DNA from 2 places in the Streptomyces sp. NPDC056144 genome. Region 2 is predicted to be linked to the other one. Evidence: riboswitches for the same ligand, from Rfam matches in the RefSeq annotation. Region 2 holds a riboswitch; the other holds the start of a gene.

Region 1 (4,206 bases), on a different contig from region 2:
CCGTCGTCCTCCGGGCGGTCCTCCATGCCCAGGTCGTGGTCGAGCTTCGCCGCCTGGATCAGCGTCCAGATCTGCGCGCGGATCGCGGGCAGCTTCGACGGGTCCATGGAGGAGATCTGCGCGTACTCGTCGAGCAGCTGCTCCAGGCGCGCGATGTCGCCGTACGAGTCGGCGCGGGCCATCGGCGGCACGAGGTGGTCGACCAGGGTGGCGTGCACGCGCCGCTTGGCCTGCGTGCCCTCGCCCGGGTCGTTGACGAGGAACGGGTAGATCAGCGGGATGTCGCCGAGCGCCGCGTCCGGGCCGCAGGCGGCGGACAGACCGGCGTTCTTGCCCGGCAGCCACTCCAGGTTGCCGTGCTTGCCGAGGTGGACCATGGCGTCGGCGCCGAAGCCGCCGTCGTCCTCGCGGGCGGCGATCCAGCGGTAGGCGGCCAGGTAGTGGTGGGACGGCGGGAGATCGGGGTCGTGGTAGATCGCGATCGGGTTCTCGCCGAAGCCGCGCGGCGGCTGGATGAGGATCAGCAGGTTCCCGCGCCGCAGCGCCGCGAGGACGATGTCGCCCTCCGGGTTGCGGGACCGGTCGAGGAACATCTCGCCCGGCGCCGGACCCCAGTGCTCCTCGACCTGCTCGCGCAGCTCGGCCGGAAGCGTCGCGTACCAGCGCTTGTAGTCGGCGGCCGGGATGCGGACCGGGTTCCTCGCGAGCTGCTCCTCGGTCAGCCAGTCCTGGTCGTGGCCACCCGCCTCGATGAGGGCGTAGATCAGCTCGTCGCCGTCGCCGGAGACCAGCCCCGGGAGGTCGGCCTCGGGCCCGAAGTCGTACCCCTCGGCGATGAGTCGGCGCAGCAGGGCGACGGCGGAGGCGGGGGTGTCGAGACCGACGGCGTTGCCGATGCGGGAGTGCTTGGTGGGGTACGCGGAGAGGACGAGCGCGAGCTTCTTCTCGGCGTTCGGGATGTGGCGGAGCCGGGCGTGCCGGACGGCGATCCCGGCGACGCGGGCCGCGCGCTCGGCGTCGGCGACGTACGCGGGCAGGCCGTCGGCGTCGATCTCCTTGAAGGAGAACGGGACGGTGATGAGGCGGCCGTCGAACTCGGGCACGGCGACCTGGCTGGCGGCGTCGAGCGGCGAGAGGCCCTCGTCGTTCTCCTCCCACGCCGAACGCGAGCCGGTCAGGCACAGGGCCTGGAGGATCGGCACGTCGAGCGCGGCGAGCGCGCCCGCGTCCCAGGCCTCCTCGTCGCCGCCGGCCTGCGCCTCGGCGGGCTTGGTGCCACCGGCGGCGAGGACGGTCGTGACGATCGCGTCCGCCCCGCGGAGCGTCTCGACGAGCTCCTCCTCGGGGGCGCGCAGCGAGGCCACGTACAGCGGGAGGGCCTGGGCCCCGGCGTCCTCGATCGCGTCGCAGAGGGCGCCGACGAAGGCGGTGTTCCCGCTCATGTGGTGGGCGCGGTAGTAGAGCACGGCGACCGTCGGGCCGTCGGTGGCACGGGGGGTGCGCTCCAGGGGGCCCCAGGTGGGGGCGGCGGCCGGGGCCTCGAAGCCGTGACCGGTGAGGAGCACGGTGTCGGAGAGGAAGCGGGCCAGCTGCGTCAGGTTCGCGGGGCCGCCGTGCGCGAGGTAGGCGTGCGCCTCGGTCGCGACGCCGACGGGAACCGTCGAGGCCTCCATCAGCTGGGCGTCGGGGGCCTGTTCGCCGCTGAGCACGACGACCGGCTTTCCGGCGGCGTGGATCGCGTCCAGCCCCTCCTGCCAGGAGCGCAGGCCGCCGAGGAGGCGGACGACGACGAGCTCGACGCCGTCGAGGAGGCCGGGGAGGTCGGCGAGCGGGACTCGGGAGGGGTTGGCGAAGCGGTACGCGAGACCGTCCCCTTCGGCCTCCGTCGCGGCCGTGTTCGCCGCGCGGGCGCTGAGCAGGTCGGTGTCGGAGTGCGACAGCAGCAGGAGCATGGCGACGCAGGCCCTTCCTCGGGGTTGTCCGCGCCCCGGGTGGTCGTGTGGACGGCGGGAGTTCCTGACTCACCCGTGCCGGGCGGTCCGGAACGGGCTCACAGTGGCGGGACCGCGCCGGATTCTCACCGGGCTTCCTCCCCGGGGTCCTGGGACCCCATGCCGATCTGCATCCTAGATCGTGGCGGGGGCGGGCCGAAGAGAGCCGGGGGATCGACCGGATCACACTCGTGACCGCACGCGGACCGCACGCGGACCGCACGCGGACCGCACCCGGACCGGACGCGGGCCGCACCCGGACCGGACGCGGGCCGCACACGGGGACCCGTACACGGATCGCACCCGGGCCACCCGCGGGCAGCGGGCACGGATCGGCCGGATCGCGACCGGTGAGGGGCCCGATCCCCGTGGGTATGCTCGCCGCCATGCCGCCCACCCCACCCCCGACGCCCGAACGGGACGAACCCCGCACAAGGGACCGTGGCGACGCCTGCCCCGGAGCGCTGCGCCTGCACGCCGCCGACGACGGGAGACTGGCCCGACTCCGGCTCCCCGCAGGCCGACTGACCGCACGTCAGGCCGAGGCCCTGGCGCACGCGGCGGAGACCCTGGGCGACGGCTCGGTGAGCATCACCTCCCGGGGCAACGCGGAGCTCCGGGGCCTCGCGGACGACTGCGGGACGGAGCTCGCGGCGCTGCTCGCGGAGGCCGGCCTGCTGCCCTCCTCCACGCACGAGCGCGTCCGCAACATCGTCGTCTCCCCCGCCGCCGGTCTCGACGGACTCGGCGGCCCCGAGGTCCAGTTGTGGGCCCGCGAGCTCGACGCCCTCCTCTGCGCCGCGCCCTGGGCGGCGGCGCTTTCCGGCCGTTTCCTCTTCGTCCTCGACGACGGCCGCGGGGACGTGGCGGGGCTCGGCGGGGATGTGACCTTGGTCGCAGTGGACGGCGGCGCGGCCCGTCTGTACGTCGGCGGGCGGGCGTTCCGCGTCGCCGGGGCCGACGCCCCCCGCGCCGCGCTCGCCGCCGCCGGGGCCTTCCTCGACGCGGCCCGCGCGGCCGGGACCGGCGCCTGGCGGGTCGGCGAACTCCCCGAGGGGTACGCCCCCGACCTGGCCGGCGCCCTCGCGGGGGCCGGGATCGCGGCGGAGCCCGTACCGGCGGCCGCATCGATCCTGCTCCACGGCGCCCCGCCCTCCCCCGGCCCGCTCGGCCCCGCCTCCCGCTACGTCCTCGCGCCCCTCGGCCGCCTCACCGCCGCCCAGCTGCGGGCGCTGCTGCCCGCCGAGGAGATCCGGCTGACGCCGTGGCGCGGCGCGGTGGTCGTGGGCGCCACGGGAAACGAGGACCTGGCCGCCCACGGCCTGATCACCGACCCCGGCTCCCCCTGGGTGGACGTCACCGCGTGCACCGGCCGCCCCGGCTGCGCCAAGTCCCTCGCGGACGTCCGCGCCGACGCGACCCCGGGGCCGGCCGGCGGCCTCCCCGCACGCGGCCTCCCCGGAAGGGCCCTCCCCGTCCACTACTCCGGCTGCGAGCGCCGCTGCGGCCACCCGCACGGCGCCTGGGTCGACGTCGTCGCCACCGCCGACGGCGCCTACCTGGTGGACGGCGCCGCCACCCCCCGTACAGCCCTGCACGAAGCGGTCACCACGGCCCGCACGACCACCATCCGCTGACGAGATGAGCGAGAACACCAGGATGTTCGACTACGAGAAGGACGGGACGGAGATCTACCGCCGGTCCTTTGCCACGATCCGCGCCGAGGCGGACCTCGACGGCCTGCCCGCCGACGTCGCCCAGGTGGCGGTCCGGATGATCCACGCCTGCGGCATGACCGACCTCGTCAGCGATATCGCCTACTCGCCGCGGGTCGTGGCGGACGCCCGTGCCGCCCTCCAGGCCGGTGCGCCGATCCTCTGCGACGCCCAGATGGTCGCCAGTGGCGTCACCCGCAAGCGGCTGCCCGCCGACAACGAGGTGCTCTGCGCGCTCTCCGACCCGGCCGTCCCGGCCCTCGCCGCCGAGCTCGGCACCACCCGCTCGGCCGCCGCGCTCGAACTCTGGCGCGACCGCCTCGAAGGCTCCGTCGTCGCCATCGGCAACGCGCCCACCGCGCTCTTCCACCTCCTGGAGATGATCGCGAAGGGCGCGGGCAAGCCGGCCGCCGTCCTCGGCATACCCGTCGGGTTCATCGGCGCCGCCGAGTCCAAGGACGCCCTCGCCGAGAACGACCTCGGCCTCGAATACCTCGTCG
Region 2 (4,206 bases):
CACCTTGCCCGCCGGAGAGCGAAGCGGAATCTCTTGACACCGGATGGGGACACCACGTCGCCCGCCCCAGTTCACCTTCCGTTCACTCAGGTTGCCTACGTTCGACGAGCCACTGACGTCAAACGATTGCCTGGGTAAATGGAACACATCACGCTGCTGCTCGCCATTGTGGTCGTGACAGCTCTCGTGTTCGATTTCACGAACGGTTTCCACGACACCGCCAACGCGATGGCCACGACCATCTCGACCGGTGCGCTCAAGCCCAAGACGGCGGTGGCCATGTCCGCCGTGCTGAACCTCGTCGGAGCCTTCCTGTCCGTGGAGGTCGCCAAGACGATCTCCGGCGGGATCATCAACGAAGAGGGCATTCGCACAGAAGTGATCTTCGCGGCGCTCGTGGGCGCCATCCTGTGGAACCTGCTGACCTGGCTCCTGGGCCTGCCGTCCAGCTCCTCCCACGCCCTCTTCGGCGGCCTCATCGGCGCCGCCGTCATGTCCGCCGGCTGGTCCGCGGTCAACGGCCCGACGATCGTCACCAAGGTCCTCATCCCGGCCGTCGCCGCGCCGATCGTCGCCGGCCTCGCCGCGATGGCCGCCACGAAGCTGACGTACAAGATCAAGGCCAACCCCGACGCCAAGGCCACGGCCAAGGGCTTCCGGGCCGGCCAGATCGCCTCCGCCGGTCTCGTCTCCCTCGCGCACGGCACCAACGACGCCCAGAAGACGATGGGCATCATCACCCTCGCCCTGGTCACCCAGGGTGTCGTGGCCCCCGGCTCGAACCCGCCCCTGTGGGTCGTCGTCTCCGCCGGTGTCGCCATCGCGCTCGGCACCTACCTCGGCGGCTGGCGCATCATCCGCACCATGGGCAAGGGCCTCACCGACCTCCAGCCGCAGCAGGGCTTCGCCGCCCAGACCAGCGCCGCGACGGTCATCCTGGCCTCCTCTCACCTCGGCTTCTCCCTCTCCACCACCCAGTCCTGCTCGGGTGCCGTGATGGGCGCCGGCCTCGGCCGCAAGGGCGGTGTCGTCCGCTGGTCGACCGCCACCCGGATGTTCGTCGCCTGGGGCCTCACCCTCCCGGCCGCCGCGATCGTCGGCGCGGGCGCCGAGTTCCTCACCAAGCAGGGCCCCTGGGGCATCGCCGCCGTCGCCGTCCTTCTCGTCGCCGGCTCGGGCGTCATCTGGACGCTCTCCCGTCGCAAGCCGGTCGACCACCACAACGTCACCGCCGACGACCTCGACGAGGAGCCCGCGGGCGTCGTGACCACCGCCATCGCGGCCGTCACCCCGCCGCCGGCCGCCGGTTCCGTCGCCGCCGTCGCGGACGAGGACCTCAAGACCACCATCCCGGCGCCGGTCCCCACGGACCCGGCCGCCCCCCCGGCCTCCGCCGCTGCGGTGTAAGGAACGAACGACATGAAGATCGACTGGGCAGCTCTCGGCTCCGTCTTCGGAGTCAGCCTCGTGGCGACCGTCGCCCTCGTGGGCCTCTTCACCCTCGGGATCGTCGGCCTCGGCAAGCAGGAGGAGGCCGAGGCGAACGGCGGCTCCGCCGCCCTCGCCCGCACCGGCGCCTACGCCTGCTTCGCCCTCTGCGCGGCGGCCGTGGCCTACGGCATCTACCTGATCGTCGCCTGACGGTCCCACCCCTTCTCCACGGCGGGCGGCCCTCACCTTCGGGTGGGGGCCGTCCGCCGTGTGCCCGGTGCCGTGTTTGTGGTGCTTCGCACAGTGACCCGTCGCAGGTCAAGCGTGGGTTGACGGGTGTTCGCGGCGCGTGGTGGACTGCCGAGGCCAATACGGCGGCAGTCAGAGGAAGTCCGGTGCGAATCCGGCGCGGTCCCGCCACTGTGACCGGGCCCCCAGGGTCCGGAAGTCAGGAACTCTCGCCGCCGGTCACGTCGATCCAGGGCGCGGACCCTGAGTGAGGACATGCGCCATGACCGGCCGCATCAGAGCCACCCGTGCCTTCGCGTACGGAGCCGCCCTCGGGCTGGCCGTCGACCGTCTCGTCGGCGATCCCCGCCGGGGCCACCCCGTCGCCTTCTTCGGCCGCACCGCCGCCGCCGTCGAACAGCGCCTGCACCGCGACGACCGCGCCTGGGGCGCCCTGCACACCGCCGTCTGCGCCGGGACGACCGTCGCCGCCGGCGCCCTCGCCGCCCGCGCCGTACGGAACCGGCCCGCCGCCGCCGTCGCCCTCACCGCCGCGTCCGTCTGGGCCGTCGTCGGCGGTACGACCCTGGGGCGCGAGGCCCACGCGATCGGCGGGGCGCTCGCCGTCGGGGACCTGGACGTGGCCCGCGAGCGGCTGCCGCACCTCTGCGGACGCGACCCGCAGTCCCTCGACGGTCCCGCGATGGCCCGCGCCGTCGTCGAGTCCGTCGCCGAGAACACCTCCGACGCCGTGATCGGCGCCCTCTTCTGGGGCGCGGTCGCGGGCGTCCCCGGGCTGCTCGGCTTCCGGGCCGTCAACACCCTGGACGCGATGGTCGGCCACAAGTCCCCGCGCTACCGCCGCTTCGGCTGGGCCTCGGCCCGCCTCGACGACGTGGCCGGCTGGCCCGGCGCCCGGCTGACCGCCGTCGCCGCAACGCTCGCCGGGGACGACCCGCGCGGAGCCGTACGGGCCTGGCGGGCCGACGCGGCGAAGCACCCGAGCCCCAACGCGGGCCCCGTCGAGGCCTCCTTCGCGGGCGCCCTCGGCGTACGGCTCGGGGGGACCCTCTCGTACGGCGGACGGGTCGAGCACCGGCCCGTCCTCAACGGGGAGGGGCGGCCCGTCGAGGTCGCCGACATCGACCGGGCGGTCCGGCTCTCCCGCCGGGTCACCGCCGTCTCGCTGGCCGCCTGCGTGGGCGGCCGGCTGATCGTGAACGCGCTGAAGCGGAGGGTTGTCTGATGGGTGGCCGCACGAGGGGTGGCGGACTGCTCGTCGCCGGGACCACGTCCGACGCGGGCAAGAGCGTCGTGACCGCCGGGATCTGCCGCTGGCTGGTCCGGCAGGGGATCAAGGTCGCCCCGTTCAAGGGACAGAACATGTCCCTCAACTCCTTCGTGACCCGCGAGGGCGCCGAGATCGGGCGCGCGCAGGCCATGCAGGCACAGGCCGCGCGCGTCGAGCCGACCGCGCTCATGAACCCCGTGCTGCTCAAGCCCGGCAGCGACCGGTCAAGCCAGGTCGTCCTCATGGGCAAGCCCGTCGGCGAACTGTCGGCCCGCGGCTACCACGGCGGACGGCAGAAGGAGCTGTTCGAACCGGTCCTCGCCTGCCTGGAAGAGCTGCGGAGCACGTACGACGCCGTCATCTGCGAGGGCGCCGGCAGCCCCGCCGAGATCAACCTGCGGCGCACCGACATCGTCAACATGGGCATCGCGCGGGCCGCGAAGCTGCCCGTCGTCGTGGTCGGCGACATCGACCGGGGCGGGGTCTTCGCCCAGTTCTTCGGGACGACGGCGCTGCTCTCGCCCGAGGACCAGGCCCTCGTCGCGGGCTACCTCGTGAACAAGTTCCGGGGCGACGTGACGCTCCTCGAACCCGGGCTCGACATGCTGTACGACCTCACCGGGCGCCGGACCTTCGGCGTCCTCCCGTACGCGCACGGGCTCGGCATCGACGAGGAGGACGGCCTCCGGGTCTCCCTGCGGGGCACCGTCCGCGAGTCGGTCGTCGCGCCGCCCGTCGGCGAGGACGTCCTGCGGGTCGCCGTCTGCGCCGTACCGCTCATGTCCAACTTCACCGACGTCGACGCGCTCGCCGCCGAACCCGGCGTCGTCGTCCGCTTCGTCGACCGGCCCGAGGAACTCGTCGACGCGGACCTCGTCGTCGTCCCCGGCACCCGGGGCACCGTCAAGGCGCTCGCCTGGCTGCGGGAACGGGGACTCGCCGACGCGCTCGTGCGGCGGGCCGCCGAGGGGCGGCCGGTGCTCGGCATCTGCGGCGGCTTCCAGGCGCTCGGCGAGCGGATCGAGGACGAGGTCGAGTCGAGGGCGGGCGTCGTCGACGGGCTCGGGCTGCTGCCCGTACGGATCCGGTTCGCGCCCGAGAAGACGCTCGCCCGGCCCGTCGGAGAGGCGCTCGGGGAGCGGGTCGAGGGGTACGAGATCCACCACGGCGTCGCGACGGTCGAAGGCGGGGAACCGTTCCTCGACGGGTGCCGGGTGGGGGCGGTCTGGGGGACGCACTGGCACGGCTCCCTGGAG

Evidence for each region. Region 2 has a riboswitch for cobalamin ahead of ACFC0Z_RS34180 (cobalamin biosynthesis protein). Riboswitches for the same ligand answer to the same signal wherever they lie in the genome.
Region 1: it holds a riboswitch for cobalamin, as region 2 does, so the genes downstream of both, cobN (cobaltochelatase subunit CobN) here and ACFC0Z_RS34180 (cobalamin biosynthesis protein) in region 2, are expected to answer to the same signal.

Annotation. Positions count from the first base shown of each region.
Region 1 is NZ_JBHJVF010000006.1:109,428-113,633, forward strand. It holds gene cobN (cobaltochelatase subunit CobN) at 1-1,952, opposite strand, end outside; cobalamin riboswitch at 1,992-2,128, opposite strand; gene ACFC0Z_RS19855 (cobalamin biosynthesis protein CobG) at 2,366-3,628, shown strand; gene ACFC0Z_RS19860 (precorrin-8X methylmutase) at 3,633-4,206, shown strand, end outside.
Region 2 is NZ_JBHJVF010000019.1:56,632-60,837, forward strand. It holds gene ACFC0Z_RS34170 (anion permease) at 139-1,407, shown strand; gene ACFC0Z_RS34175 (hypothetical protein) at 1,420-1,641, shown strand; cobalamin riboswitch at 1,767-1,910, shown strand; gene ACFC0Z_RS34180 (cobalamin biosynthesis protein) at 1,943-2,905, shown strand; gene ACFC0Z_RS34185 (cobyric acid synthase) at 2,905-4,206, shown strand, end outside.